DNA from 4 places in the Shewanella sp. OMA3-2 genome. Region 3 is predicted to be linked to each of the others. Evidence: predicted binding sites of a transcription regulator. Region 3 holds the regulator's gene; each other region holds the start of a gene.

Region 1 (8,034 bases), 730 kb from region 3:
TTCTTTTATCAATGGCTTATCACTTTCAACAATACCGCTTACATTAACGCGATGAGCACCTGACTGCTGATTATTGGCCTTTGACATTTCAGCCTCAAATACAGGGTGTCTAGCACGATAAGTTTTATCTATACTACTAGAGACCGAGTCCGCATTCGCAATATTACTCGCTGTGGTATTTAAACGGACAGACTGTGCTGTCATACCTGAGCCGGCGACATTGAATATATTAAATAAGCTCATAATTAATCACCTCGTAGTGCTTTACGCATACCTGAAAACTTACTTTCTAAGAACCCCAATGACATTTGGTATTCAATAGAGTTTTGCATAAAGGCTGATTGTTCTTGTTGCATATCAACCGTATTTCCATCGCCAGTATCTGGCTGATTGGGGACGCGGAATTTGACATGTTGTTGACTGAGCGCTGTTAAATCAAAATGCTTTTCATTAGTGGCACTCATCGTTAACCCTTTCTGACGAGAGCTAGCTGCTTGCATTGCTGAGGAAAAGTCAACATCACGCGCCTTATACCCTGGAGTATTCGCATTCGCTATGTTACTGGATAGCACTTCAGCGCGTTGCGCTCTAACACCAAGGGAGTATTGATGTACTCCAAGTGCATTATCAAAATTAATCGCCATAAAATTGCCTCCATCAGCTAACTGATAGTTATAAAGCAAAGGTTATGCCAATTATTTAATCGATGGGAGTATATATAGAAAGGCAAGCATGTGTTTAAAGTAACACATGCTTTTCAATGGGTTAAATCAGTTTTTCTTTTGGTAGTAGATACCTGGGTTGCAGCGAACCATGTCAAACTCTTCGGTTAATCCGGAAATAGATTCTGACGCACCAAGAAATAAAATCCCTTTTGGGTTTAAAGCGGCAGCAAATTGCCGCAAAATTTTAGCCTTTGCCTCTGGAGCAAAATAAATCAACACATTACGACAAAAAATAATATCGTATTTACCCAAAAGAGTATAACTTTCAAGTAAGTTATGTGCTCTAAAGTTCACCAATCGCTTAACGTTATCTTTGACTTTCATATTGCCATTAGGCAAAGCATCAAAAAACTGACGTTTACGCTCTTCTGATAATCCACGCGCCAATGCTAAGCCATCATATTCTGCATTTTTACAGCGCTCTAACATAGAAGGCGACAAATCTGTCGCTTGAATAGTCACGCCACCAGGTAACGCACCAGGCTTGCGCTGTTGGTATTCTAATGCAGTCATTGCCAATGAGTACGGCTCTTGACCTGAAGAACATGCTGCAGACCAAATACGTAATGAACGACCTAGCTTAGAATATTCAGGTAACAAAGTGTTATACAATAAATCAAATGGATAACGGTCTCGAAACCACAATGTTTCATTAGTTGTCATCGCATCAATCACTTCCGTACGCAACTGACGCTCAGTAGGCTTCATTGAATGCTTAACCACCTCTGATAACGAGGGTAGATTGTACTTGCCCATTAATGGTGCTAAACGGCTTCGCACTAAATATTGCTTGTTTTCACCTAAAACAATGCCGCTGTGTTGCTCTAGAAACAACCTAAATTGATTATATTCTGCTTCTGCGAGTGATTTATCTGTCACTTTCACATCCTAATATAATGAGTGATGTTTACCCTACCATTAGGGCTTTTACGCATAATTAACATTCATGAATTTTCCATGCCAGCCTACTGCGTTCAATAGACAAAATATTACAAACTTAAATGTTTATTTACTGCAGCAGCTAATTCATCTGGATTAAATTTAGCAATAAAGTCATTTGCGCCTACTTTTTGTACCATTGCCTGGTTAAATACCCCGCTTAAAGAGGTGTGTAGCACAACCTTAATATTTTTTAACTTCGGGTCATCTCTAATTTCAGCAGTAAGGGTATATCCGTCCATTTCTGGCATTTCAATATCGGAGATAATCAATGGAATTTCCAACGATACATCGTCCATTTCTTTCGCTATAGCCTTGAGTTTATTCAGTGCTTCTCGACCATCTTTAGCGGTATCAATTTGCAAATTTAAAGACTCAAGCGAGCGAATAATTTGCTTACGGGCAACAGCAGAATCATCTATCACCATTACATGATAATTCTGTTCACGGTCAATTGTTAACTGTTCACTAACTTCTTGGCTAATGGCCGTTTTAACCGGTGAAATTTCATCTAGAATTTTTTCTACGTCTAAAATTTCAACTAATTCACCTTCAATTTCAGTAACAGCTGTCAGATAAGAATAACGTCCAGCGCCTTTAGGTGGAGGCAAAATGGCAGCCCAATTCATGTTGATAATACGCTCAACAGAGCTGACCAAAAAACCTTGAACACTGCGATTGTATTCTGAAATAATAATGAAGCAATTCTCAGTTGAAGCCAGCGGACGTCCACCTGTCGCAGCGCTTAAATCAATAACTGAAATAGTCGCGCCACGAATGTGTGCAACTCCTTTAACAAACGGGCTCAGTTTAGGTAACTTAGTTAAAGGAGGGCATTGAAGCACCTCTTTAACTTTAAACACGTTAATACCAAAACGTTGACGACCATTAAGTTTAAACAACAGTAACTCTAATCGGTTTTGGCCAACTAATTGAGTACGTTTGTTGACTGATTCCATGATACTCGACATAACACTGCCTTTTTTATTAAATATCCGAATTAATAGATACTAGCTTGTTTTACCTAAAAACATAAATCGAATAATGATTTGCAATACTTTAAAGGAATTTAATTTACCCCCTCAACTACTGATTATTCAATTATGCACTGGGCCATGCCATATTTTACCATGGGCATGATTCTTGCTTTAATATTATATCAACCACATTAGACGAATAAATAACTAGAGAAGTCAATATATTGTCACTACAGCTTAGACTATTATGGGTAATTTCATTTCCACTACCTTTATACATAAGCGCTATCTGTAGTATTTAACGACTCTGAATCAATTTATTCTCTGTATTTTTTATAGAATTAAGTATAGGTGCATTCTGGCTAAACAAGCTAGTATCTTCATTATGAAAGTAAATTTTTTATTATTTTTTTATTTATTGTTCAATTCATTAGCTGTTTTTGCGAATGAAGAAGCTAGCATACCTTCTGTATCGACCATAAGTGAAATGGCTGAAGAGGCTGTTAGAAAAAAGATTCAATTAACACCGGATGCTAAGTTACTTATAACCCCTCAAAATTTAGAAGGTCGCTTAACGCCTCCTCGCTGCTATAAACCATTAACAATCGAGCTCGCAAGTGATCGGGATATTGGCAGAAATAATACGGTTAAAATAAGCTGCAACAGCCCTGATTATGATTATCCTTGGCAAATATTTTTATCCGTTAGAGTCGAGATAATGTATCCCGTTGTGGTTGCCAGCGAAATTATCTCACCAGGCATCGCATTATCAGCACAACAGGTACACATAGAATATATTGATCAGTACAGTCTTAGGGGGCAATTTTATTCTGATATAGAAGCCGTTTTAGGCAGTAAAACTAAAAGACGTATAAGTAAAAGCGCACCTATTTTGAATAGCCACTTATGCTTTGTGTGTAAAGGTGATGCTGTGTCTATATACGCCAGAAGCGAAAACATCCAAATTAAAACATTAGGTGAAGCAATGCATGACGGTAGTATAGGCGAATCAATTAGAGTTAAGAATGCAAATTCAAGCAGAGAAATAGAAGCGCGGGTAATTGGTGTTGGTGAAGTAGAAGTAAGAATGTAAAATAAGCTAAAGTTTTTTTTCGCTAGGTCGATAGCCTATTTGGAAAACCAAAATTAACGCTGGAGCCACACATGGCAATTGACATCAACAAACTTAAAACAACCACAACTACGCCAATGCAAACGGCACGTGATGCTAAAACGACTGGCAATGCAGCTCAAGCGGCGCCTAAAGCAGCCACTGCGGCAATAAAAACAGATTCTGTTAGCATTACGCCTCAAGCGCAAGTATTACAAAGTGTACAGTCAAAAATGGCGAGTTTGCCTGAAATTGATCAAAAGAAAGTCGCTGATATTAAACAAGCTATTTCTGAAGGTCGATATAAAGTAGACCCTGAAAAACTTGCAACAAATATTGCAAGCTTTGAATTACAACTAAGTGGGCTTAAGTTTCAAGAAGACTAGTGAAGCGTTAAATCTTGCTGTCAGCAGGAATGTTTGCTTTAGTCTATTCTTCTGAAAAATCAGAATATAGGTGCCTAATGGCGCTATAGATAATTATTTTTAAAGCAAAACAATTCGAGTAATAGTATGACAGAACTTTCTACACTGCTTTCCCACCAGCACGGAATTTTAACGTCGCTGAAGTTACTTATATCTGCAGAAAAGCAAGCATTGCAAGAGCAAAATGCTGATAAGTTATTAAAACTTGCCCAAGAAAAGCAGCAATGTTTAATTGCATTGCAAGCTAACGACCAATCAATGGCTAACCACCCAGAGCATACACGACTAACCTCAGACCCAGAACTTGCCGAAAAAGTCACCTTATCGAAAAATCTTCTCGCTGAATGTAAAGATATTAATCAGCAAAACTCCAGCTTAATAGAACTGAATATCGCCAGCTTAAATCGATTTTCACAGGCATTACAGGCCAGCCGAAATGCATCCAGTTTGACCTATAATGATAAAGGTAAAACGTCGACTATTTCGACCTTAGGAAATGATTTTAAAGCATAGATTATAAAGTAGGTTTGACGAGCATAACGGTGCTGAGCAGCACCGCTTAATATGCTTTTTTTCACTGACCTAACATATCTTGTTTTAAACTTTTTTGAGCTGGCTTATCCCCTAACCAGATTTTAATAAGCGCTTGACGAAATAACTCACCAGGTATCTCACCTTGTGGCTGATCATTTTTGAAACTTGCCACCCCTTTGCCCCTTGTTAATACAAAAGTAAATTGGTCACCATCCATAATTTCATCATTAAATAATGCCATAAACTGGTCTATTTCTGCTTGTAAGTACACACTATCACCATCAGTAACCTCATCAAAACCGTCTTTAATGGCATCGGCCATTTTATCTGATGTGATCATCCCTGAAGTTATATCTAAACGGATAACCGCAACGGGCTGTTCAAGCACCTTTTCCAGCTCAGATTGAATGGACACAAGGTATAAACTGCCAATATACAAATCCATAAAAAACTTACTGCGAATCCCTACACCATTAAGTACAAGAGATTGTTGATTAACGACAATGGAACCAGGCACGTTTATACCAGATACCATTTTAGCGTGCAGGATTGGACTAGCGAACAAAGCAATGATTAGAACTAAGCAAGGTAATAATTTCATATTAAACATTCTTATCTACTGAAAACTTGAACGTGGCTAAACACACGTTAGCCAAGATAACGGAAAATTAGCCGCGAGTTCCTAATTTATATTGCCCATTTTGCTCAAACATAATCGCTTGTTTCTGTTGAGGAGAAACTAATAAAGGACCATCATCAAAAAATAGAAAACATTTCCAATTACGTACAAACACATCCCAGCGAGTTTCGATAACTTGATACTTTTCATAACAAAAATACACTGTTGTATCATCACTCCATTGAATGTGATCAATAATAGCTTCAGGTAAGGTATTATCACCCGCATCCCAAGCAGCTTGCCAATGCTCAGTCGCGCTCCATGCATCTTGTTTTGCCGGCCAATCACCTTTAGTAAATTGTTCTGTTCGGCTGCTTTTATTGCTTATCCACTTGTTCCACACTTCCATTGCACTTTTATCTGACAAAGGCTTAATCATCGCTTTATCATCATCTGACACAGGCAAATCTTTATGGTTAAAAATCCATTTACGTTTATAAAGTTCAAACGGAATATATGAGTGCGACAAACAACGACTCCTAGTAATTAAAAATAAAGAGCCATTATAGCTTTAAAATGGTAGGAACTGCGATAGAGCGCTACAGGAAAAAATTTCAAAAGCGGATTTATAACTAAAGATAAAATAGAAATATGGTCTCCCCACAGGGACTCGAACCCCGATCGACCGCTTAGGAGGCGGCTGCTCTATCCTGTTGAGCTATAGGAAGACGATAATGATTATACTGGTTTTCAGCGTGATGAAAAGAGCTTAAACGCGATTAAAATCGTTTAGATTTAATTGCTTAATAATTAAACTCATTTCATATGCATAAACCGTTACTTACCTTTTGTTTGATTTGAACACCGAAACACTCAAATATCTAAATATCTAAATATCTAAATACCCAAGCTGTTACAATTTGATGGCTATATCGTGAACCTGAATGTTATCGGCGGCATCAATGTTTTCAATCATCGCGGTAGCTGTGCCTTCGCTGACTTGATCGATGACAATTTCAGTGCGGTTGTTCGTCACCACAGCACGCATGATATTGAGACGGTCGGGGATATTTTTTTGTAACACCAATTGAAATTTATCACCCAATTTAACACCATTTTTGCGGCCTAAATTGATAATCACTCTATCCCCTTGCCTAGCAATAATTTGCCCCAATAACGGACGACACTTGAGTGCATTATCAAGTGACATAACACTTAATTGTAGCTGGTTACTGATTGCTTGCCCATAAGATGAAGACCAGAAACGCTGACTGTTTGGCATTACGGTTTCTTGACGTTCAAACTCCCAGGGGCTGTGGTGGAAAATGTTTGTGACCACACCTCTTCACCACTGATGCCATGATATAGGGTTAGTTCATAACTAAATTGACGTAAGGGTATTTCATCAACAAAGCCCATAAAACTGCTGGTGTAGGGTTCTGTCGACATATCAATAATGTCAGATTTCAATATATATTGGCTATCGGTAATTTCACCAAGCCAACTGGGTATACTATAACCTTTAAAATTAACCAGCTCATTGGCGGTATCTAAGCGTTCATCTGCATGTACTTTGGCAAAACTTGCGCTTGATTGTTGATTAATAGCCTTACCAAATTGGAGCGTAAAAGCTTTATTAAACCCTGATAAATGACCATTGCTTAGCTGTGTTCTATCCGCTATATCAGCCTGGGGTAACATAATAGCCGCCTTTAATGACTGGGCCTGGCATTGCTCTGTTTCGCTTTCTTCATCAATATTAAGCGACAAAATAACCGTTATAATATTATTGCTAACTAGCTCGCTCAGCAATTCAATATTATTGGCTGCGCCCATTCGTTGCATTGAAAAAGTATCTAGTGTCAGTGCACCTTGAGTAATTTGTTGCTGACTGGAAAAGTTAACACCGCCCCTTAAGCTGGCGTAGTTTAGTGCTTGGTTAATCGCATCTTCGCGCGCTTTATCTAGATTACCATTGACAATTTTGGCAGTACCTGTGACTTCAATTTGCTCAGCAATTGAATAAGGACTTAATAACACAGGCAATAGCATCAACGCCCGACACCATTTAGGCCACGAGTATTGTGTAAACTTGTTATTTAATGCATATACCATATTTCACCCTGCGTCAGATATCTGTCAGTTGTACCACTAAACAGTAGATTACATCGCGGATACAGCGTTGTAATCCGTTACTAACAAGTTATAAGCAAAAACTGTGCCTAATATTTTTTAGACTACGGCGAGCTTAAATAGTCTACGATTTATTGATTCTCCTTTGGAAAACAAACAGCCCTTTATAAAGGTAAAGAATATTTAAGCGATGCCGATATAACAATATCAACTGAATAATATTGTTTTTTAGACAGACGCGAAGGACACAATCATGCAGCACAAGCTTTCTATTCTCGCTCTGATGCTAGTTACTATGGGGCTTGCTGGGTGCAGCAATACTCTAAACCCTGCAGCAAATTTGGACTATACACAAAATGGTCAACTTGTTGGCTATCAAGACGCGGATGACGTGCACCAGGAAAAACTGGTTTATGATATTAATGCCTCGGGCTTAGCACCCAAGGGACAAATTAATATTTGGGCTGAAAAATTAGTCAATGAGTTAGTATTACAAAATGATGCCCTGCGCCCTGATCAGCCCTTGTTAATTGTTACGCCCGTAATGAGCAGTGATTTTAATCAAACTAAT
Region 2 (8,034 bases), 740 kb from region 3:
TCTCGCTCTTATCAAATGAATGTTCAAGTCGCAGATGCAGCTAAAACCATGTTGCAACAAACACTTCGAATGGGTAAATAACATGAGAATTGCAGGAGGTAAATTATGAGCCTCGTTAATCCCTATAGTAGCCAGTCTTTGCCACAACAGGCATCGACATCATCTAATAGCAGCACTGTCAGTAAAAATACTGTTCAGTCTAATTCGACAACGACCACAACGGGTAATCCTTTTTTAGACGGTATTCGTTTACCTGATGCGCCTGAAACACCTGCTGCAAAAGATCAAATGCTTAAGCAAGAAGATTTTTTTGCTCTGCTCAGTCAGCAGCTTTCGATGCAAGATCCTTTTAAGCCCGTTGATAATGATCAAATGATTGCTCAAATGGCTTCGTTTTCAACGGTTGATGGTATTTCAAACTTAAATAAAGAAATTCTAAATCTTAATGGTGTAATGAGTTCAAGCCAAGCATTACAAGCCTCAAGTTTAGTGGGACGCAAAGTGTTGATCCCATCTGATACTGGCGCTATTACCCCAGCAAGCCCTGAGATTAAAGGGGTGGTTAGTACACCGGAGTCGATTGATAAGATCACCATCCGTATTGAAGATGAGGCTGGACAGCTAATTAAAACCTTTGATATTGATGGCCGTGCAGGCGGAAACGTCGATGTTGCATGGGATGGTTTAGATAAAAATGGTAAACCGGTAGTTGAAGGTACTTATGCCATCAAAGCTAGCGGTAAAGTGGACGGACAATCTCAAGATTTACCTGTTTCTACTTATGCACATGTGACGAGTGTTTCACTAGGTACAGCAGCAACTGGGGCGATTCTTAACCTTCGCGGTATTGGTGGTATTAAGTTAACCGATGTACTTGCGGTGTCTGAATCTTAAATTTAATAAAACTTGTGACAAGAAATTGTCATTAAAGAAAACCTGATTACTCGAGGTGAAATATGTCTTTTAACATCGCATTAAGTGGTATCGCAGCCGCTCAAAAAGATCTAAATACTACAGCTAATAACATAGCAAACGTCAATACTATAGGCTTTAAGGAGTCTCGTGCTGAATTTGCAGATGTGTATGCCAACTCTATTTTTTCTAATAGCAAAACGGCAGTCGGTGGTGGCGTAGCCACTACTCAAGTTGCACAACAATTCCATCAGGGTAGCTTGCAACTTACTAATAACTCTTTAGATATGGCGATAAGCGGGGGGGATTTTTTGTAACCTCATCTGAGCTTGGCACTCGTGACCAATCATTTACCCGAGCTGGTGCGTTTAAAGTTGATTCAAATAACTATATGGTTGACTCAGCAGGTAACTTCTTGCAGGGCTTTCCAGTAGATAAAAATGGTAACTCTACATCAGTGAGTTTAACCACGACTCAGGCAATTAAAATTCCTGATACCGCAGGTCGTCCAGTTATGTCAGGAAGTGTAGGGTTACAGATGAACCTTAACGTTGGCGAAGCAGCAGTTGACCCTGCAGCATTTGACCCTAACGATCCTGATACCTTTAATAATTCTACTTCAGTGACTATTTATGACTCATTGGGTGAGTCACATATTATGACGACCTATTTTATTAAGCCAGAAAATGGTGCCTATACTGGTGAAAGTAACTGGGTGGCTTATTACGCTGTTGACGGTAAACCTGTTAATTTAGAGGGCCCAGCTGGACAGTATAGTGTTGATACTACTGGTGACGGAATTCCTGATGGGATAAGAAATGCTCAAACTGCAGGTGGCTGGACTGGGTCTGTGATGAGGTTTAATGATGCAGGTGCTTATACTGGGACAGATCCTGCGATAATTAAAACTCAAACTCTGGGTGTCAGCGGTGCAAATGTATTAGGTCCTGGTGCCGACGGTACTCAAGCAGTGGCGGTTAACTTTAACAAACCAACTCAATATGCTTCACCATTTGAAGTGACTGAGTTAACTCAAGATGGTACCACTGTGGGTAGATTAACTAACGTAGGTATTGGTGCCGATGGTATGGTTTCAGCTAGCTATAGTAATGGTTCAACCGTACCCTTATCTAGAGTTGCTTTAGTTCGTTTTGCAAATGAGCAAGGATTAACTCAGGTAGGGAATACCGCTTGGAAGGCGAGCTTAGAGTCAGGCCCCGCGTTAGCTGGTGAAGCGAATAGTGGCACCTTTGGCAGTATTCGATCTTCATCGCTTGAGCAATCAAATGTCGATTTAACCACTGAATTAGTCGATTTGATTTCCGCGCAACGTAACTTCCAAGCCAACTCTCGTACGCTCGAAGTGAATAATACTTTGAATCAGACGATATTACAGATCAGATAATAACTTTTTTACTGCACTAATTATGTTAGTGCGAATTGTGTTGATATAAGATCTGTTGATCTTTAAAGGTTGTTTTTGCAGCGAATTGTTGGCCACTTGTACAAAGCAGAGACTTTGTGGTGTCGTTATTCTACATAAAAAGTCGATAACGCTGTAAAAATAGCCGACAAACGCTGCCCGAAGGGGTCGACTAAAAATGTTTTACTCTTTGTTGAATGCATCTTTGTGAATAAAGAGTTGCTTAGATGACTAGACATCAATCCATTCGCCTCAATTAAAACGTTTGTAACTCGAACAAAACTCAACAAACCCCTAATAAGGTGTTGTCCATAGCGGCAACACCTTGCCATTTATCCCTTCTATTTAATTTCATGCCCTGTTATCGGTGTTTTTTTGACACTTTATTACGTCAATACCAGCTTCTAACCTTATAACCTCTTAGTAAAATCATTAGCTTATGTTTGTTTCAATTGTTGGCATGTCCTTTGCTTTGTCTAATTAGTATCTTTATTTAAAGAATTATTGACGGAGCGGCAAATGGACAAATTTTTGTATGTTGCAATGAGCGGTGCAAAGCAAGGAATGAATGCCTTGGCCGTGCGTGCGAACAACTTAGCCAATGCCAATACCGATGGCTTTAAATCCGATATGACCCAAGCGAGATCAATGCAGGCGTTTGGTGAAGGTTTGCCCACAAGAGTGTTTTCAATGATTGAAAGCCCTGGTTCTAACTTTTCATCTGGCCCATTAAAAACCACTGGCCGTGATTTAGATATTGCCATTAAAGGTGATGGCTGGATTGCAGTGCAAGCGGCAGACGGCTCAGAGGCGTATACCCGCGCAGGGCATTTGAAATTCGATAACACAGGTCTACTGGTGAATAGCCGTAATACCCCCATTATGGGCGATGCAGGCCCAATCGTTTTGCCACTGCCAATCGATAAAGTCCAAATTTCACCTGAAGGTATCATTTCAATTCGTCCTCAGGGGGCTACCGCTGAAGTGATTGAAGAAGTTGCCAGAATTAAATTTGTTAATCCAGGTAACGATCAAATGATGCGCGGTGAAGATGGTTTATTTCGCCTAATGTCTGGGTTACCCGCCCCTAAAGACCCGATGGTACAAGTTGAAAGTGGTGCAATTGAGGGCAGTAATGTTAATCCCGTACACGAAATGGTGGCGATGATAGACATTCAGCGTCAGTACGAAATGCAAGTCAAAATGATGAAAAATGCAGAAGAAGCAGATCGTTCATCTGCATCGTTACTAAGAATTGGTTAGGAGTATTTATTATGCATCCAGCTCTGTGGATTAGTAAAACGGGTTTAGACGCCCAACAAACAGATATTGCGGTTATTTCAAATAACGTCGCCAATGCTAGCACCATAGGCTACAAGAAAAGCCGTGCGGTATTTGAAGATTTACTCTATCAAACCATTAATCAAGCCGGTGGGATCAGTGCCGACAATACCAAGTTACCTAATGGTTTAAATTTAGGTGCGGGTACCAAAGTGGTTGCCACCCAAAAAATGTTTACTCAGGGCAATATGCTCACAACCGACAATTCATTAGATTTAATGATTGAAGGTCCTGGTTTTTTTGAAGTGCAAATGCCTGATGGTACAGCTGCTTATACCCGTAATGGTCAATTTAGCTTAGATGATACGGGGCAAATCGTTACTCCTGGTTCAGGCTATGTATTGCAACCGCCGATTACTATTCCAGAAGATGCCATGAGTATCACAGTGTCAGCAGAGGGAGAAGTGTCAGTTAAATTAGCTGGTGGAACAGAAAGTCAGACAATCGGTCAACTTACCATGACAGATTTTATTAATCCGTCAGGACTCGATCCACTTGGACAGAACCTTTATACCGAAACCGGCGCCAGTGGTACACCTATTCAAGGGACGGCTTCACAAGATGGTTTAGGTGCAATTCGCCAAGGTGCATTAGAAACATCGAATGTTAATGTGACAGAAGAGTTGGTTAATTTAATTCAAAGCCAGCGGATCTATGAAATGAACTCGAAAGTTATTTCAGCGGTAGATCAGATGCTGTCTTATGTTAATCAAAACCTTTAGGGGGCAGTGATGAGTAAACTTCTTGTTATAGCTACAACAGCTATGCTGTTAGTCGGTTGCAGTTCTACTCAGAAAAAGCCGATCCCTGATGATCCATTCTATGCACCTGTTTATCCAGAAGAGCCTTCGACTCAAGTGATGGCCACTGGCTCTATATATTTAGATTCACAAGCTTCAAGTTTGTATTCTGACCTTCGTGCCCACAAAGTGGGTGACATCATTACTGTTGTGTTGAAAGAGTCTACTCAGGCAACCAAAAGTGCTAACAATGAAATGAAGAAAAATACCGGCCTAAGTGTTGAACCCATCTATGCAGGCGGCGGTAATGTCTCTATTAAAGGAGTGCCGTTAGATTTGCGTTATTCCGACAGTATGAATACCAAACGTGAAGCTGATGCCGATCAATCGAATAGTTTAGATGGCAGTATTTCTGCCAACGTAATGCAAGTGTTAAGTAATGGAAACTTGGTTATTCGAGGCGAAAAATGGATTTCCATTAATAATGGCGATGAATTTATTCGAGTGACGGGTATTGTGCGTAGCCAAGATATCACACCAGATAACACCATAGAATCAACGCGAGTTGCCAATGCTCGTATTCAATATAGCGGAACCGGCACGTTTGCCGACACCCAAAAAGTGGGCTGGTTAAGCTCATTCTTTATGGGTGAGTGGTGGCCTTTTTAAGGGGTAGAACATGAATATTAAACCTATTTTAGTCATGCTTTTCACAGCATGTATGGTTATCACCACACCCACAGAAGCACAACGTCTTAAAGATATTGCTAATGTGCAAGGTGTTCGTAGTAACCAATTGATTGGATACGGACTTGTTGTAGGGTTACCAGGTACAGGCGAGAAAACCCGTTATACCGAACAAACTTTTAAAACCATGTTAAAAAACTTTGGTATAAATTTACCTGATTCAGTTAGACCTAAAGTGAAAAACGTTGCAGTGGTCGCGGTTCACGCTGACATGCCAGCTTTTATTAAACCGGGTCAAACATTGGATGTCACCGTATCAAGTATTGGTGAAGCTAAAAGTTTACGTGGTGGAACCTTGGTGCAAACCTTTATGAAAGGAGTGGACGGTAATGTGTACGCTATTGCCCAGGGCAGTTTAGTGGTAAGCGGCTTTAGTGCTGAAGGTTTAGATGGTTCGCAAGTCATCCAAAATACGCCAACTGTTGGACGTATACCAGGTGGTGCAATTGTAGAACGAAGTGTGTTATCCCCCTTTGCAAGTGGTGATCACTTAACTTTTAATTTACGCCGAGCCGATTTCTCTACCGCCAAAAGAACCGCAGATGCCATCAATGATTTATTAGGTCCTGGCATGGCACGCGCGTTAGATGCTAGCTCGATTCAAGTCAGCGCTCCAAGAGATGCCTCACAACGAGTATCATTTCTAGCAACCTTAGAGAATGTACAAGTTGAGCCAGCTGATGAATCAGCCAAAGTGATAGTGAACTCTAGAACTGGCACCATAGTCGTAGGTAAAAATGTGCAATTACTACCAGCTGCAGTTACGCACGGGGGGCTGACAGTGACTATTGCTGAAGCAACACAGGTATCTCAACCTAATGCGTTGGCGGGCGGCCAAACGGTGGTGACAACCAATAGTACTATTGATGTAAATCAAGATGATAGACGTATGTTTATGTTTAACCCTGGAACGACCTTAGATGAATTAGTCCGTGCGGTTAATTTAGTCGGTGCAGCTCCTTCAGATGTATTAGCAATTTTAGAAGCATTAAAGATGGCAGGCGCTTTGCATGGTGAACTTATCATCATTTAAATATTGGCACTTATTATTAAAGTGGCTGTTTAAATAAGACCGACCTCTGTTACGGGACTACTATGGAAAAGCTGTCAAATTCTTCGCACTTTCTGGATCTAGGAGGACTAGATTCACTTCGTGTTCAAGCCCAGAAAGACGAGAAAGGCGCGCTTAAAGAAGTGGCCAAACAGTTCGAGGGTATTTTTATTCAAATGCTGATGAAAAGCATGCGAGATGCCAACGAGGCGTTTAAGTCAGACAGCCCTTTTAATAGTGATGCCACAGCTTTTTATGAGCAAATGCGTGATCAACAAATGTCGATGGACTTATCAAATAAAGGCATGCTGGGCCTTGCAGAGTTAATGGTTCAGCAGCTTTCTCCTGACGATAGCCCGATGACACCAGCATCAGTATTGCGTGGCAATATTGACGGTCGAGTTATTCCTGCCATGGTTGTGAATGACGCAAGCGAGCTCAATACCTCTTCTTTATCACCATCTTGGACTGCAAACAGTAATGTGGGTAGTTCGCAGACTTTAGCAGGTGAAAGCGACATTCTAATGGCTACTCCTGTGTCGTCTATTACAGCTAAACAAACCATGGATTCAATTTTAGCCGGCAAGGTATCGCCAAGCGGTACTAACCATCATAACGGCAAAGTATTGCCTACTATGGTTGCTTCTACAGTGGAAGATAAGCCTGCAATAAGCTCAAAGCAAGCCAGCAAACCGTTATTGAATAGTGCATCAGCACCTTCAATGAGTGAGGTGGTGAATCGATTTAATGATCCACAACACTTTATATCAGTGTTGTATCCCCATGCTGAAAAAGCGGCTAAACAATTAGGTACCACACCAGAAGTGTTAATCGCTCAATCGGCACTTGAAACGGGTTGGGGTCAAAAAGTTATTCGAAAACAAGATGGCAGCATGAGTAACAACCTATTTAACATTAAAGCAGATAAGCGTTGGCAAGGTGATAAAACCACAGTGAATACGCTTGAATTTGAAAAAGGTATTCCTGTTCAGCAACGTGCAGACTTTCGAATGTATGAAAACTTAGAACAAAGTTTTAATGACTTTGTGTCGTTTATTTCTCAAAACGATCGCTATCAAGATGCACGTAAAGTCGCCAGTGAGCCGCGTCAATTTATTCACGCTTTGCAAAAAGCCGGTTACGCCACCGATCCGCAGTATGCCAAAAAAGTGATCAGTGTGATGCAGTCTGTAACTGAAGGACTTAAGTCCGTAATACCTGGGGAGACTAAGTAATGGCTATCGATCTACTGAATATTGCTCGTACAGGTGTACAGGCATCGCAATCACAATTGGCAGTTACCAGTAATAATATTGCCAACGCTAATACCCAAGGCTATCACCGTCAGGTGGTAAACCAAGCAAGTAATGAGTCACAACGACTAGGCAATAGTTTTTATGGCACTGGCACTTATGTTACTGATGTCAAAAGAGTGTATAACGAATTTGCCGCCCGTGAGTTACGTATTGGCCAAACCAGCTTAAGTGGTGCAGAGGCGACCTATTCAAAGATGAGTGAATTAGATCAATTGTATTCACAAATCGGCAAAATGGTGCCTTCAGGGTTGAATAATTTTTTCGCCAGTATTAATAGTGTTGCTGACTTACCTACAGACCTAGGGATCCGCAGCAGCGCATTAAGTTCTGCTGAGCAGTTAGCCAAAACCATGAATCAAATGCAATCACATTTAGATAACCAAACCAAGCAAACTAATGGCCAAATTGAGTCAATGACTGTGCGCATCAATGAAATTAGCAAAGAGCTGGGTAATCTCAACTTAGAACTAATGAAGTCTAGTGGTAATGATAGCCAAATATTAG
Region 3 (8,034 bases):
CAAAGTAGAATAAAGAGATAAAAAGCGCAAAAGGCATGAGTGGAATGGCTTGTTTATGACCTATAACGAACGGGTTTCATTTATCGTTTGAAATAAACAGTAATGGTTATTAACATCTTGTTTTGCAAAATACATTGCCGTATCAGCCGCTGTGATAAGGCTACCGCTACTATTGCCATGTAATGGGAATTGGCTTATGCCAATACTGGCCCCTACACAAAGTGTTTCACCATTGACTATTATCGGTTGCTCTATCAGCATGTTAATTTGATTAACTTTGGCAATAATATCATCTAGATCATCAATATAATCCAACCAGACAACGAATTCATCGCCACCCAGCCTGCCGACAAAGTCGCTACTACGTAAATGGGATGTGAGCCGTTGTGCAATGGTAATTAATACCTCATCTCCTATTTGGTGGCCTAAAGTGTCATTAATCTCTTTAAATCTATCGAGGTCGATAAACAATAAAGCCGCTTTCTCACTCCTTCGTATGCCCCTATCAATAGCAATATCAATTTGTTTGATGAACGCCCTGCGATTGTAAATCGATGTGAGTTCATCATGTTCAGCCAGATAGGTTAGCTTTACCTGTTGAGCGGTTAACTTTTCTGTTTGCCTAGCGACTTCTAACTTTAGTTGATCTTTTTTTACGGTGATTTTTTGTAGTGAGGACTTCATATGGTTGAAGTTGTAGATCATTTCGAAAAACTCATCCTTAATTGTATAAGTAATACGACTCTCTAAGTCACCAGAAGCTAGTTTTTTCATACCGTTATTAAGTGCTTTCATACCACGTTTAAACCTAATCAGAGTAATAGATGACCAAAGGGTTGCTATGGTAGAAAGCAGTAACACGACCATTGAAATAGATATTAATAAAGATTGCTGGGTTTGCTTTGCTTGTGAAATGGTCAGTTGGTGCAGACGAAACATATCCTCAGTCATTCTTTCAATATTCATGCTGTATTTTACTTTAAGTAACCGCACTGAATTTGAGGTTCTTTGTGTGGGAGTTACGCCATTTTTGGAGTTTTGCTGTGTATTAAACAGTACTCTAATATTGGTGTTCAGCCGGTTGAGGTTATCTAATACTTGCTGCTGCTGAGCATTCCACTGCATATTTTGTGATAGTTCAAATGCCAAGCTTGCTTGTCTAGCATTTAATTCAGTTAAACTGAGTTGATCAGCGTACTCTTCATAAAGCCATAATTGGCTGCGAAGGCTGTCAATACTGAGCTGAATTTGCATAGAATGGTTAAGTTGTTGATAGATCTTCTGCTGGTAGTTGTGTGCTCGAAATGAAGCTTCACCGACCGCAAGCGTTAACAATGCACACAAAATAGCGGTCAATTTTAATCGTGTTGCAAGTGTCATTAATGCTCATCCTGATGCTGACTGATTGCGGATTCAAATAACTGTTTATCAATAATCATCCTGATATCAATGCGATTATTTTCAAGGGCTAGTCTGTTGTCAATTGCCCATTGGGCTTGCGACTGCATGTTTGACACTAAAGCATTACTTAATGATACTCGAAAAGAATAATCCTTCCATAGATAACGCAGTTCTTGCAAATCTATGTCTAATGTTTGACTGGCAATAAGCTGTGATTCCGCAGGGTTTTCGCTAATAAAGTCAATTGCATCATTGAGCGCTTTAAGTAAACTTTGACGTTTTTTAAGACTGACTTGATTTTCTTTTAACCCAAGCAGATTAAATGACAGATCATAAAGTCCTTTAGTGCTCATAACCTGGTTAGCACTGTTAGTCTTTTGTAATATTTGATACCCAAATGGCTCCCAAGCTGAAATGGCATCTACTTCACCGCTTTCTAGCGCGGGTATCAGTTCTTTAGGTGATAAATAAACCCTTTCTATTGGTAAGTCTTGCTGGTGATGAAGCATCAGCAAGCTATCAAAAAAGAATTCACTCGCGCTCCCTTTTATTATGCCTACTTTTGTATTTTTCAGATTCGCTAGGTTATGGTACTTCTTCGCCGATAAGCTGATTAATTTAACGTCATTATCTGACTCAACAAAACTGGCCAAAATAGAAAAATCACTCCGATAGAAGCTATTAAACATCACTACTGTTTCTGATGAGGTGGCAAAATCTACCTGTTGAGCGATAAGTGCTTCAAAACATTTTACTCCCCCTTCATGTTTGATTAATTCAACATGTAAACCATGCTGCTTAAAAAAACCCTTTTCTTGTGCAACAAATAAAGGTGTTGATAAAGGCGTGTTTGATACTGCTATTTTGATGACACTAGCGGTATTTTTTTGTGAATTAACCGTTGAATTTGGCTGGCAGGCCAATAATAGTGCCACAAGCATTATAAATACTGGGAGTTGAAAGTTCATACGTAATTGATTTTAGTTAATAATGGTAAGTGTAGTTGCTAAGATGTATGTGCGCTAAATTGTTTAACAAAAAACTGACAATCTTAATAAGAGTTAGCAGAAAGTAGTAGTTTAAGTTCAGATTTGACTCATGTTTATTGCTTTAGTACGGGTGTTAACCGTAGCAATACAATTCATTATTGAGGGAGACTAAATGGTGTTTAGCCTAGGCATTGGAGTAGATAAAGTGGCAAGGGGGTAAGTGCGTCACTTTTAGGCTTCTAGCGCCATATTATTATGTGTGGTTGTTGTTTGCATTGATATATCCCATTACTGGGGAATAATTGAATATATCCAAACACCCTTGCCGAAACTGGTTTATGCAATCATTTGCAATTGTTTATTCAAGTTTTGTATTTGCCGTTGTAAAGACGCTATTTGTTCTGTGAGTAAATCTTTTTTAATCTCAACAGGTTCAGTGGTTAGTTTTACCCATTGGTAAACCACTCGAGATGACACGCCATATTCTTTGGCGACTACTGATAACAAGCGATTATGATGAGTGATCTGGTTTATCACTTCACTGATCAGTGTGTCAGGATAACGGTTGCTTAGATATTTTTTCATAGTCAAAGTCCACTTGGTTAATCTAGATATTTATCTTTGTTCCACTTCCCACTGACTAAAACCAACATTGGTAAAGAATGTATAGTGCTGCTGAACCTTAGTAAAAATTGCGCTAACTAATTTAAGAGTATGTTCAAAAATAATATTAATCGTATTTAAGGTTAATTGTGTATTTCGCATAATTTTCTCTCCGACAAGTTTCGTTAGCATTAAATTAAATACCACTTTATGAGTGTAGGTTTCTATATGAAAAGAACATACCAACTATTTTATATTTTAATTTTTGTTTATTTTCAGGCGGTTATGTTTTTTGTTTGTATGGTGATTGTAGGGGGGATGCAAGATATTGGTGCAATTGCACTAATTGTGGGAGGCAAGTTTTAAACAAAGTTTATATTAATTTATGTTGAAAATTGGACTCAATGACAAGAAAAGAAATTTGGATCAACAGCCTTCTTCAAATTTGTCATTAATTAAATTGCATATAGCATCAAGTGCAGATTGTGCATCTGGGCCTTCTGCTGTGATATCTATAGTTTTACCTATGCCACTTTCCAACATTAATAAGCCTAATACACTGGCTGCACAGGCCCTTTTTTCACCTTGGATTAAGGTAACATTGGCATTAAATGCATTAGCAAGAATGGCCAGTTTGGTGGCTGCTCGAGCGTGTAATCCAAGCTTGTTTGATATGATGACTTGACGCTGTAAAATACTCATTTAATTAAGCTCCGACAAGTAACACAATCGCCATTATTTATGCTTATTTGTAAGCTCTCTATGCCTTGCTTGAACAACATGCTTTTTACTATTTGAAAATCGTTTAGCAAGTTGATCTGCTATATAAACTGAGCGATGCTGACCACCGGTGCAGCCAATAGCTATGGTTAAGTAGCTACGGTTGTTGCGCTCTAAGTGAGGCATCCATGTTTCAAATAGGTTTTCTATTTGCCAAATGAACTTGTTTACCAAAGGTTGCTGCCCAAGAAATTCTTGCACTGGCTTATCTAATCCAGTAAAGGGACGTAATTCTATTTCCCAATGTGGGTTAGGTAAAAAACGTACGTCGAACATAAAGTCGGCTTCAGCGGGCATACCATATTTAAAACCAAATGATTCAAAGTTGATGACCAGCTCTTTATCAACACTGCCCATTAGAATTTCGCGTACTTGATCACTCAGTTGATAAATATTCAACTTTGAGGTGTCGATAAAATGATCTACATATTCAGAAATAGGCGCGAGTAATTCACCTTCAAATTGAATAGCATCCTGTAAGGACATATTCTTTTTCGATAAAGGGTGCAGTCTTCGGGTTTCACTGTATCGTTTTAACAGGGCTTCATCACTTGCTTGTAAAAAAAGCTAATAATTTCAGTATCGTTAGATAACCACGCAAGCTGCTGCTTTAATACTTTACCTTGCTCTTCTATATTTCTAACATCAACACTAATCGCCACCAGTTCATTGGTGTTTCTAAGCTGCTCTAAGAGCCGTCCAATCAAAGGTAATGGTAAGTTATCAACACAATAGTAGCCTAGGTCTTCTAGTACTCTTAGTGCGACAGATTTACCCGAGCCTGAACGACCGGATACAATAACTAATTTCATGTTGTGATGACCTGGTAAAGTTCGGTTGCGTTACTCGCTTTACGTAACTGTTTAAGGATATGTTTATCTGACAATTTTTCTGCCATTAAGGATAAAGTACTCAGATGCTGTTGGCATTGATCAGCGGGTACTAAAAGTGCAAATAAGAGATCCACAGGTTGTTTGTCTATAGCATCAAATGAAATAGCCTCTTCGCACTTTACAAAAACGGCGATAGGGCGCTCGATGGTCGTGAGTCGTCCATGCGGAATTGCAATGCCAGAGCCGATTCCTGTGCTACCCATTTTTTCTCTAGCCACTAGGCTTTCAAAAATCTCTTGTGAGGAGAGGGATGGGTACTGGGCAGCGACTAAATCGCTGATAAGTTCCAGTACCTTTTTCTTACTGCCCGGTGTGGCACAGGAGGTGCATTCCGGCTGCAGGATGGTACTAAGTTCCATCATTAATGTTTAGTTAATTTCTCTTTATGTTTAATGACCTGACGATCGAGCTTGTCAATCAGGGCGTCTATGGCGTGATACATGTCAGCATGTTCAGCAGTGGCAAATACTTCAGTGCCATTTAGGCTGACTTTTGCTTCAGCTTTCTGTAACTGCTTTTCGACATTCAATACTACTTGGACATTATTGATCTGATCGAAATGTCGTTCAAGTTTTGTAAACTTATTTGTAACATATTCTCTCAGTGATTCAGTAATTTCAATATGGTGACCCGCTAAGGTGATGTGCATATTTATCCTCCAATTGCCTAGGTAGATTATAAGCTCTTACGTTGGTTTGAGGGAGGGATCATCATCGCTTCGCGATATTTTGCGATAGTGCGACGTGCAACATTAATCCCTTGTTCAGCCAGAAGATCAGCCATTTTACTGTCACTTAATGGCTTTTTCTGGTTTTCAGCTGCAACCAGCTTTTTAATAAAGGCTCTAATTGCTGTCGATGAGCACTCTCCGCCATCGTCGGTGCTTACATGGCTAGAAAAAAAATACTTAAGTTCGAATAGTCCGCGTGGTGTATGCATATACTTTTGTGTGGTGACACGCGAGATAGTTGATTCATGCATTTCGACAGCTTCAGCTATGTCATTCAACACCATAGGTTTCATGGCTTCTGCGCCGTATTCAAAAAAACCTTGCTGAAATTGCACAATACAATTTGATACTTTAAGCAAGGTATCGCTACGGCTTTCTAAGCTTTTGATGAACCATTTGGCTTCTTGTAAGTGGCCTCGAATAAATTGAGTGTCTGTTGAGCTTTTGCTGCTTTTTGCCATGGCAGCATATTGTTGATTGATGCCTATTTTTGGCATGTTGTCAGGGTTCAACTCAACTACCCAACGGCCATTCTTTTTGGTTACTGACACATCTGGGATAACATATTCATCATCTGGTGGAGTGATCATGGTGCCAGGACGTGGATTTAAAGATTGTATTAATTCAATTGCTTCGCGCAGCTCATCTTCTTTTAGCTTTGTTTTACGCATTAAGGTGCGAAAATCACGCCCAGCAATCAAATCTAAATAATCTTTGATTAACATTCTGGCATTATCAATATGTGGTGTGTTTGGTGCAAACTGAACAAGTTGAATCAACAAGCATTCACTTAAGCTGCGTGAGGCAACACCAAGTGGATCAAAATGTTGTATGCGCTTTAGCACAGCTTCTACTTCGTCTAGTTCGACAGAGTCATCGCCCATGGCCTCTAAAATGTCTTCGGTACTTTGGGTGAGATAGCCAGTGTCATCAATAGCATCAATAATCGCAGTTGCGATAGCTAAGTCTGTTTCAGAAAAGGGAGTCAGATTTTTTTGCCATTCTAGATGTTCATACAAGCCTTCAGATGTTTCACCCTGGAAAGGCATGTCATCATTTGGCATGCTGCCTGACCCCGAACCTGGGCTTGCCATTGGGGAGGCGCTGTACACTTCATCCCAAGTGGTATCCATTGGCAGATCGTCAGACATTTGCTCTTTAGTCATTGACTCTGCGGTATCGATATTTGAAGTGTCTTTTTCGACAACAGGGACACTGACTTCGTTGAAGTCAGTGTCTGACAGGTCTTTTGAGTTTTCATTTTTATCGCTAAGTACTGAAAATTCATCTTCCATTTCAAGCAAAGGGTTGGAATCTAATGCTTGTTGAATTTCTTGCTGTAACTCCAAAGACGATAACTGCAACAAACGAATCGCTTGTTGCAGTTGTGGGGTCATAGTGAGGTGCTGACCCATTTTAAGTTGGAGTGAAGCTTTCATTACTGCTGATCCCTAGAATAATTCGGCGTCTCACTGGTTAAAGTGAGTGAGAGTCGCAAATTTTTTAACAAATGCTCTGACTTTAGTTACATATGAGCGATTAACTCTATCATCAGATAGCTCAGCCACCAGAATACAATGTTAAGCAAGTGTTTCAGAGCCTCTTTAGATTCACTATAGCTTGAATTGTTCCCCTAAGTATACAGCCCGAACTTGTTGATTGTTTAGTACTTCAGTAGGAGTTCCTTCGGCAATTAAATTACCCTGACTAACGATATATGCACGCTCGCACACATCAAGTGTTTCACGGACGTTATGGTCGGTAATTAATACCCCTAGACCACGGTGTTTGAGTTGCAGAATAATTTTTTTAATATCAATCACTGAAATAGGGTCAACACCAGCAAAGGGCTCATCTAATAGTATAAATTTAGGGTTGGCTGCTAAAGCGCGGGCAATTTCTACCCGTCGTCTTTCGCCGCCAGATAGTGACATACCTAAACTATCGCGAATATGGGTGATATGAAATTCTTCTAAAAGATGTTCAAGTTCCTGGATCCGCTCGTCTGGAGTCATCGATTTACGGGTTTGCAAGACAGCCATAATATTATCGTGCACGGTGAGTTTTCTAAAAATACTGGCTTCTTGGGGTAAGTAGCCAATACCTTTTCGCGCCCGTAAATGCATTGGATCAGCGGTTAAGTCATCGTCATCGATTAAAATGCGGCCATGGTCACTTTTGACTAAGCCAACAACCATATAAAACGTCGTGGTTTTACCTGCGCCATTGGGACCTAGTAGCCCAACAATCTGGCCAGTTTTTACGGTTAAACTGACACTTTTAACCACTTGACGATTTTTATAGCTTTTAGCTAAATTCTCAGCTGTTAAGGTAATTTGGGTCATTGGTTACCTTGCTTTTTTAACGGAATTTCAGGTAGTTTTTGTGCGGGTGATGCATCATTTTGGAAGTTTTCCGGCTGAATAATGGTAATCACACGATCTTCACCTTTACCGGTACTCTCCGCGATAAGCTCTTGGGCATTGATATTGTAACGGATTACGTTTCCTGTCACTTTACTGCCTGCTTGATCTAGCTTAGCGTTTCCGGTTAGCAAGAGTCCGGTCGTTGCTAAGTCATAACGAATTTCATTGGCACTGGCTGTACCTATGCGGCCATCATCAAGCTCTTGTGAGAA
Region 4 (8,034 bases), 760 kb from region 3:
ATCAATGTTATTTTAGTTTTTTAATGCGCTCAGTTTGGCTGATAACATCGGTCAGTCGGATACCAAATTTATCATTAACTACCACCACTTCTCCGTGGGCGATTAAGGTGCCGTTAACCATAACATCTAATGGTTCACCAGCCACTCGGTCTAGCTCAACAACTGAACCTTGGTTAAGTTGAAGTAAGTTACGAATGCTGATAAAACTGCGTCCCACTTCCATTGAGATAGTCACAGGAATATCTAAAATAGAATCTAACTTAGCCGCATCTTCTTTAGAAATCGGCTTTGAATCATCAACTAATTCATCAAGTTTAACTTGTTCAGCCTCTTCAATTGCTTGCTCAGCCATTGCTGCTGCCCAATCATCGCCGGTATCTTCTGTGCTCATTTACTTCACCTTATAATTCTGAAATATCACGCGACTTGCCTTTGCGTGTGACCAATTGCAACTCAGACTTCACTGTTTCGGGTCGTGCGATTTTCTCACTAATTTTTAACGCTAAATTATCGCGTGAACGCCCCAATTTACACCGGTAAGTGGGTAAATCTTCGATACGCATCATAATATGTTCAGGTAGTTCTATCGGAATAATATCACCTGCTTTAAATCCCATCACATCGCGAAGCGTCACTTCGTGCTCAATAATATTGGCATCAAAACCCACTTTGACATCCATTATTTCATCACGTAATGCCTGAGACCAACGCATATCGGTGTCTTGTTTATCACTTTGTACGCCCGCGTCAAGTAATTCACGTATCGGCTCTATCATCGAATAAGGCAACGTGATGTGGAAATCTCCACCACCGCCGTCTACTTCAATATGGAAAGAGTTAATCACCACCACTTCTGTCGGACTAACAATGTTAGCCATCGCGGGGTTAACCTCAGAGTCCAAATATTCGAACTCAACATCCATAACGGGTGCCCAAGCATCCTTGTAATCTTCAAAAATAATTTTCAATAGTAACTGAACAATTCTTCGCTCTGTTGGGGTAAATTCACGACCTTCAATTTTTGCATGGAATCGACCATCGCCACCAAAAAAATTGTCCACTAAGATGAAGACTAAGCGTGCTTCCATGGTAATGAGTGCGGTTCCTTTTAAAGGACTAAAACGCACCATGTTTAAGCTAGTGGGCACAAATAACGTATGTACGTACTCGCCAAACTTTAACATTTGTACACCATTAATAGACACTTCTGCCGCTCGACGCATCATGTTAAACATGCTGATCCGCAGATGGCGAGCAAATCGTTCATTCACAATTTCAAGTGTCGGCATTCGGCCGCGAACGATACGGTCCTGAGACGAGAAGTCATAGGACCGCGCATCTTCGCCACCTATGTCATCGTCATCATCATCAACATCATCAACACCATGTAATAGTGCATCAATCTCGTCTTGACTTAATAAATCACTCACATGTTCACCTTAACTCTATCCATCTGGATTATTGCATTACAAAACCAGTAAATAGCACTTTCTCAACAAGAGGTTTTCCAGTTACAGGTTGCAAGGTATTTTGCACACTTAATAACGCCAATTGACGCACTTCGTCTTTACCCGCTTGTGTACTTAACTTTTGAACATCTGCACCGCTAAATGTAGTTAGTAAAGCATCTTCAATTAATGGAATATGCTTTCTAACAGCTGTTTCATCATCAGATCCACGCACCATTAATTGCACTTTAATTTCCACTAAACGAGCTCTGTCGACCCCAGGTAGATTAAACAAAAATGGTCTTGGCATAGCGACATAATTTGCTTGACGGGTTGGCGCTTGGGAAGATGATTCGACAACCGAACTGACATCCTCACTTTGCGCTGGTGCTGCTGACTCATCAGAACCTAGAAAAAACCATGCCCCAGCCCCAATTAATAATGCAACTACTAACCCTATTACACCGAATAGGATTAGTTTTTTCGGTTTTTCCGGTTCACTACTTGCTTCATTAAGTTCTAATTCTTCAGCCATGGAAATCCCTAAAAAAATTGTACATGTCGATTTTTGCGAATATCGAATAAGGGCAACTTAAAGCGCTTTGTTAGCTTATTACCCCTTAAGATAATAATTATGCTATAGATTACCGACTTAAGCGTAATAATCTATACCTGATTGCAAACTCTCTGGATGATTTTGAAACATTGAATGCTCTACTGCCGAATTTTCATCCACATCTTGCTGTTCTGCATAGCGACTAGATGAATCTTCAGGTTGTCCATCTCGTCCGCCACCACCTTGAGACACCTGACTGTCAGTAAGTTGCAACCCCTCTTGTGCCAGCATATCTCTTAGTCTTGGTATCGCTTGTTCAATCAGTTCACGAGTTTGTGACTGCGCTACGTGAAACTGCACTTGAGTTTGGTCGCCATTTATCTGAATTTTAACCGTCAAGTGACCTAACTCAGGTGGATCAAGGCGAATTTCCGCTTGTTGAATACCATTACTGACCATAGTGATCAATTGTTGCTTCATTACAGGTGAAAAACGTTGGATCATCTCCTGCATTTGAACCTGAGGCTCACCCTGCTGCTTTAAAGATAATTGAAACTGCGGTACTTCACTTTTATGAATAGGGGTAAAACTACTTTGATTCTGAATTGCCTTTATATCAACCGTTTCATCCGAAGTAGTAAATACGTCAATATGTGCTGACTTAACTAATTCACTGTCTATATTCATTGATGCTGTAACAGAAGCAGTTTTAAGCGACTCAGCAGAAGCTTGCATTTTCAAGTCAGCCTGCGCCATAGTCACTGTATCAAGGACGTTATCAGCACTAGCCGTTTTATTGCCTAGAATATTATCGTTATTTAGACTGGTGACACTGTCTTTAGTGACATTTTTTACCATATTGAAGCCTGCGGTAGTAAACGTTGCCATTTGCGCGACTGCTACAGTATCTAATTTAACATCTAAATTTTTATCAGCTAAGTCTACAATAGATTCATCAAGCACCGGAGCTTGTAAATTATAGTCCTCAATCAGGTTTACTAAATCATCATGGCTCAATGCGATGAGCTGTTCTGTTGATAAAGTTGAAAAATTGCTCAACAAATCTTTTTCAGAATGGGATAATGACGCCAAAAATACGTCATTAGGCTCACCTTGAACAGGCAATGGAATAGTATTACTGAAAAGGCCGTTTTCCAATAACGTAATATCATCGCTAATTTCACTATCAACGTCATCAATACTAGATAAAACCTGTGTTATAGCATCAAGATCACTGTCATCTGCTGTTTCACTTTCTGCTTTAACCTCAAATATCGGCAAAATCTTTCCGTCTCCTTTTGACTTATCAAATGCATGCGCCATATCTAGTTGGGCAAAAATAAGCTCAATGTCGGTTTTTTCTAACGGCTCAGATAGGTCAACATCCATAGTTGTTATTACAGGAGATCCAGACGATTGACTGCCACTGACGAGTTTAGTTGGCTTAAAGGAGGATGTTTGGCTTGCTTGGTTAAACTCTTCTAAGAATGATTTACTTTCAGATACTTGCATAGCATCTTTAGTCTGTGGGCCTGTAGACTTACTCGTACCAGTTAAGAGAATATTACTCATCTGTTGCATTATATATGCTCCACAAACTCAATCTAAAAAAGGTAATTAATCATCTTTTGTGCATTTAATCTACCGTTTGATAACACGCTAAACAAAATGTCACTACGCCACTTCAATGACGATTAATTATTACGTAATAGATATTAAGCAATAAAAATGCCAACATAATAATTACAACTAAATTGTCGCCTAATAAAGAAAATTATTTATTTAAACGCTGGCGAATATACTGTTGCATAGCAAATTCATCTGACATTTTTTGTTCGCGTTTCGTTTCTAAAATTTGTGCTTTTTCAGCTTTCTGGGCCAGCAACATTTCAATCGCTTTACGTTTTTGCTGTTTTTCAAGCCAATGGGTTTGACGATAACCAATTTGTAGTTCGGCATCTTGAACCGCAATCACCTGTTGGGTGATTGCGCTATCGACTTGCTTAATAAATTGATGAAATTGATGGTATTGATTGGCACTAATACTTTGCCCTTGCTGGCTTTTCATTTGCTTCATGTAATCGAGACGGTAATTATTTAGTGCGTCCAACTGACCTTGCCGTTTCTGTTTCTCAAACTGCGCTGACTTAAGCTGCATAGCCGCTTGATTTTCTGCTTCGGTCGCTAATTTGAGTACTGTTATTAACGGATCACTTGCCATAGATTACCTCTTAAGCCTACTGATAAGCCTACTGAATAAACCAACAGTATGATAAATCTTAGATTGAATTAATTCTGACATTGAGCCGCTATTTGCGTCATCATGATTGCACTACTGTCAAAACTAATCGCTTCTTTATAACCTTGACGTAAAAAGGCATTCATTGCCGGTTGTAATCTAATGGCATTATCAATCCGCGGGTCACTGCCCTGTGAATATGCCCCAATAGAAATCAAATCTCGATTCTGTTGGTAAAGAGAGTACATTTGTTTAACGCGGCGCATTGCTTCTAAGTGTTCATCACTTATCACCATAGGCGCTACGCGACTAATAGATTGTTCAATATCGATAGCAGGATAATGCCCTGAATCAGCAAGACGTCGCGATAACACTACATGACCATCTAAAATAGCCCGCGACGCATCAGCAATAGGGTCTTGCAGATCATCGCCCTCGGTTAAGACCGTATAAAAGGCTGTAATAGACCCTTGACCTGGACCACCATTACCCGCACGTTCAACTAACCTAGGTAACTTAGCAAACACAGAAGGTGGATAACCTTTTGTTGCAGGTGGCTCACCAATGGCTAAAGCAACTTCACGCTGAGCCTGAGCATAACGGGTTAAACTGTCCATTAATAACAATACGTTGTAGCCTAAATCTCGAAAATATTCTGCTATGCGAGTTGATGTTTCACATGCTCTCAAGCGCATTAAGGGAGAGGTATCTGCAGGTGCTGCTACAACAACTGAGCGAGCACGACCTTCATCACCTAATATCTCTTCTATAAACTCTTTCACTTCACGGCCACGCTCGCCAACTAAGCCAACCACAATAACATCGGCATTTGAACCACGGGTCATCATGCCTAACAATACACTTTTACCCACACCAGAACCGGCAAATAAGCCCATACGCTGCCCCTTACCTACTGTCAACATGGCATTAATGGCGCGTACGCCAACATCTAAAGGTTCGGTTATCGCACGTCGAGATAAAGGGTTGATATAAGGAGGATGACGAGAAGCTTGTTCACTTGTGGTTAATGGCCCGAGTCCATCAAGGGGTTGACCGCTGCCATCTAACACGCGCCCCAACAAACTTAAGCCCACCTTTAAGCCTTCTTGCTCACCTAAAGGTTGCACTCTTGCACCAGGCAATACCCCTCGTAATTCCTCAACAGGCATTAAATATAATAATTTATCATCAAACCCAACAACCTCAGCCGTCAGTTCACCAGCCATGGTTTCTATTGAACACAAACTTCCCACAGGTGCGCGACACCCTGTAGCTTCTAAAGTTAACCCCACTACTCGCACCAGTTGACCACTGGCTATAGGACGTATAGGAGCAACCTTAAGATGGTGCGTTTTTAGTTTATTCAGTAACTGATGTTGGCGGTCTTTCATCAACTTCACCTTGCTCAGTGGTTTGCGCGCCGGCATGTTCAGATGCAGCTATGTCAGCGGCTTCGATAGATTGTGGCTTTGAATGTGATTGCGGTGCTGTTTGTGATTGTAAGGATGCTTTCTCTGAAGTTGTGTTGGTCTGCGGCGCTGCTATTTTAGGATCAGATTTATTTTCATCTATAACAGCTTGTGTTGAATCAGCTGCATTAGTTGGTATTTCAGGTATCACCTCTGGCACATCATCAATTGATGACACAGTGACATCTGACTCTGATAAAGTCGACGATTCATCGCTTAAATTATCACTTTGATGGTTATCGTGAGTACGACTAACATCGGCAGTCGGTGGTAATTCTGAATCTACTTGTGAGGTGGTATAAACACTATCTTTATGTTTTGCCAGTTCAACTTGACGTGCTAGCTGCGTTGATTGCTCATCAAGACTGCCAAATACCTGTAGAATCCGTTGTGATAAACGTAAATCGACATTTGAACGTGTGCTATCAATATACACATCACCTACAGATAAGCTTGGATCACTTTCTAGATGCCAATCATTTTTGGTTAATTGTGACTCACCGTATAAAGACATCACCAAAGCAACATCATCCGGGTGCAATCTTAATTTTACGCGTTGCTCTTTTGTTGGCAGAGCATCGACACCTTGACGAATAGTGGCGGCAATATGTTCTGGGTGCATTTTAAGTTCTTGTTGCACAACGGCCTTGGCAAGCGACAATGTCATCGCTAACACTTCTGATTCAACTTCTGCATCCAAAATAGCTAAAGGTTGTTGGAACTGAGTGATTAACGAAGATAATTGCTCTATCAGTTGTGTCGCTTTAACCATCCCAGCTTCATAGCCCTGCTCTTCTCCCTGAATAAAACCTTCTTCATGACCTTGGGTTAATCCGTCTAACCGTCCTTGTTCAAGGCCTTGTTTAAGTCCATCTTGCTTACCCTGCTCAAATCCTTCGCTTTCAGCATCAGCTCGAATCTCTTCAATTTGAGCCATAGTCGGCATAGACACAAGGTTATCCACCACAGCGACAGAAGACTGATAAGCCCCTTCTTTCTTACCGTACAGGTTTGAAGGTTTAGCTGAAATATCTTCGGTGACATCCGGTAACTGCCAATGGCTGAACTCATGTTCATCCTCAACATTTAACACTTTTTTGGATATTTTTGAGTCAGTCATAGTTTAACCAATGTTATAAAGCATTCCTGCTAATGAGTGTTGATTTGGTATGTTGATTTTCGGGACAAATACAACTTAGAAAGTTCAATGACCTCCTCGCCATCATCAGAAGTATTTATTATAAGAACTCTTCGCCACCGCCGCCGCCCAGTATAATTTCACCACTATCAGATAAGCGTCTGGCTATTGATAAAATTTCTTTTTGTGCGACTTCAACTTCACTGATACGAATTGGCCCCATAGCCTCAAGATCATCACGTAGTAGCTCTGCAGCACGCTTGGACATGTTACGCAAAATCTTCTCTTTTAAGGCATCATCTGCACCTTTAAGTGCTTTCATTAGTACATCTTGTTGTATTTCTCGTAGTAATGCTTGAATACCGCGATCATCAACATCAATAAGGTTTTCAAACACAAACATCATATCTTGAATTTGTTGTGCCATTTCTTCGTCAGATTCACGCATGGTTTCCATGATTTGACTTTCGACACCCGTATCTAAGTAGTTCATGATATTGGCTGCAGCCTTTAGGCCACCCATTTTCGCCGCTTGCGCACCACCCTGTCCAGCAAACTGTTTCTCCATAATATCGTTTAACTCTTGTAATGCAGCTGGCTGAACTTCTTCAAGATTAGCAATGCGCATCATTAAATCAAGGCGAGTATTTTCAGGGAACTGACTGAAAATTTCAGCAGCTTGATCCGGTTCTAGATAGGATAATACAATCGTTTGGATTTGCGGATGTTCATTTTGAATAATGGTCGCGACTTGGCGTGCATCCATCCATTTAAGTGAATCCAACCCTTTCGCACCGCTGCCCATGATGATTTGTTCAATCAAATTGCCAGCTTTGTCTTCACCTAAAGCGGCCGTTAGTGCTTTACGTACGAATTCTGCACTGTTAAAACCAATTGAAGAGAACTTCTGAATTTCTTCTAAAAAAAGCTTATGCACGCCAATGACTTTTTCTTGACCAAAATCGTCCATTGCCGCCATCGCCATCCCCACTTTCTGGACTTGTTTTGGCTCAAGGTGCTTTAAAATTGACGCGGCATCGGCTTCACTTAAACTCAGTAATAAAATTGCCGTTTTTTCAATGCCAGTTATAGAGTCAGAATCAAAACCGCCTTTCTCGCCTTTTTCTTTTTTATCTGTTTTATTATCAGCCATTGTCTTGTAACCAATTTTTTATTACTTGAGT

The links. Region 3 encodes sigma-54, which starts transcription at its own class of promoters, with help from an activator protein. Its sites were predicted from a motif close to GTTGGCACGNNNNTNGNNT; they were not measured.
Region 1: a site for sigma-54 is predicted at 2,795-2,813, ahead of flgA (flagellar basal body P-ring formation chaperone FlgA). Genes of this name have one in related genera too.
Region 2: a site for sigma-54 is predicted at 2,790-2,808, ahead of flgF (flagellar basal-body rod protein FlgF). Genes of this name have one in related genera too.
Region 4: a site for sigma-54 is predicted at 3,722-3,740, ahead of L0B17_RS14460 (flagellar hook-length control protein FliK). Genes of this name have one in related genera too.

The regions. Positions count from the first base shown of each region.
Region 1 is NZ_CP090974.1:3,311,964-3,319,997, forward strand. Features, by position in the region: gene flgC (flagellar basal body rod protein FlgC) at 1-243, opposite strand, end outside; gene flgB (flagellar basal body rod protein FlgB) at 246-644, opposite strand; gene L0B17_RS14615 (CheR family methyltransferase) at 771-1,610, opposite strand; gene L0B17_RS14620 (chemotaxis protein CheV) at 1,715-2,635, opposite strand; gene flgA (flagellar basal body P-ring formation chaperone FlgA) at 3,027-3,734, shown strand; gene flgM (flagellar biosynthesis anti-sigma factor FlgM) at 3,806-4,138, shown strand; gene L0B17_RS14635 (flagella synthesis protein FlgN) at 4,265-4,690, shown strand; gene L0B17_RS14640 (chalcone isomerase family protein) at 4,752-5,312, opposite strand; gene L0B17_RS14645 (DUF2947 domain-containing protein) at 5,380-5,859, opposite strand; tRNA gene L0B17_RS14650 (tRNA-Arg) at 5,983-6,058, opposite strand; partial or broken gene L0B17_RS18320 (flagellar assembly protein FlgT) at 6,244-7,382, opposite strand; gene L0B17_RS14660 (FlgO family outer membrane protein) at 7,717-8,034, shown strand, end outside.
Region 2 is NZ_CP090974.1:3,303,837-3,311,870, reverse strand. Features, by position in the region: gene flgC (flagellar basal body rod protein FlgC) at 1-81, shown strand, start outside; gene flgD (flagellar hook assembly protein FlgD) at 106-894, shown strand; partial or broken gene flgE (flagellar hook protein FlgE) at 957-2,317, shown strand; gene flgF (flagellar basal-body rod protein FlgF) at 2,855-3,598, shown strand; gene flgG (flagellar basal-body rod protein FlgG) at 3,610-4,398, shown strand; gene flgH (flagellar basal body L-ring protein FlgH) at 4,408-5,085, shown strand; gene L0B17_RS14570 (flagellar basal body P-ring protein FlgI) at 5,120-6,196, shown strand; gene flgJ (flagellar assembly peptidoglycan hydrolase FlgJ) at 6,259-7,449, shown strand; partial or broken gene flgK (flagellar hook-associated protein FlgK) at 7,449-8,034, shown strand, end outside.
Region 3 is NZ_CP090974.1:4,040,230-4,048,263, reverse strand. Features, by position in the region: gene L0B17_RS17880 (hypothetical protein) at 1-13, shown strand, start outside; gene L0B17_RS17875 (GGDEF domain-containing protein) at 61-1,380, opposite strand; gene L0B17_RS17870 (ABC transporter substrate-binding protein) at 1,380-2,369, opposite strand; gene L0B17_RS17865 (transposase) at 2,727-2,975, opposite strand; gene L0B17_RS17860 (hypothetical protein) at 3,006-3,155, opposite strand; gene L0B17_RS17855 (hypothetical protein) at 3,222-3,359, shown strand; gene L0B17_RS17850 (HPr family phosphocarrier protein) at 3,420-3,695, opposite strand; partial or broken gene rapZ (RNase adapter RapZ) at 3,729-4,585, opposite strand; gene ptsN (PTS IIA-like nitrogen regulatory protein PtsN) at 4,582-5,025, opposite strand; gene hpf (ribosome hibernation-promoting factor, HPF/YfiA family) at 5,028-5,315, opposite strand; gene L0B17_RS17830 (RNA polymerase factor sigma-54) at 5,342-6,835, opposite strand; gene lptB (LPS export ABC transporter ATP-binding protein) at 7,010-7,741, opposite strand; gene lptA (lipopolysaccharide transport periplasmic protein LptA) at 7,738-8,034, opposite strand, start outside.
Region 4 is NZ_CP090974.1:3,280,437-3,288,470, forward strand. Features, by position in the region: gene fliN (flagellar motor switch protein FliN) at 8-391, opposite strand; gene fliM (flagellar motor switch protein FliM) at 402-1,430, opposite strand; gene fliL (flagellar basal body-associated protein FliL) at 1,459-1,989, opposite strand; gene L0B17_RS14460 (flagellar hook-length control protein FliK) at 2,101-3,576, opposite strand; gene fliJ (flagellar export protein FliJ) at 3,779-4,225, opposite strand; gene fliI (flagellar protein export ATPase FliI) at 4,294-5,634, opposite strand; gene fliH (flagellar assembly protein FliH) at 5,603-6,832, opposite strand; gene fliG (flagellar motor switch protein FliG) at 6,951-8,003, opposite strand; partial or broken gene fliF (flagellar basal-body MS-ring/collar protein FliF) at 7,996-8,034, opposite strand, start outside.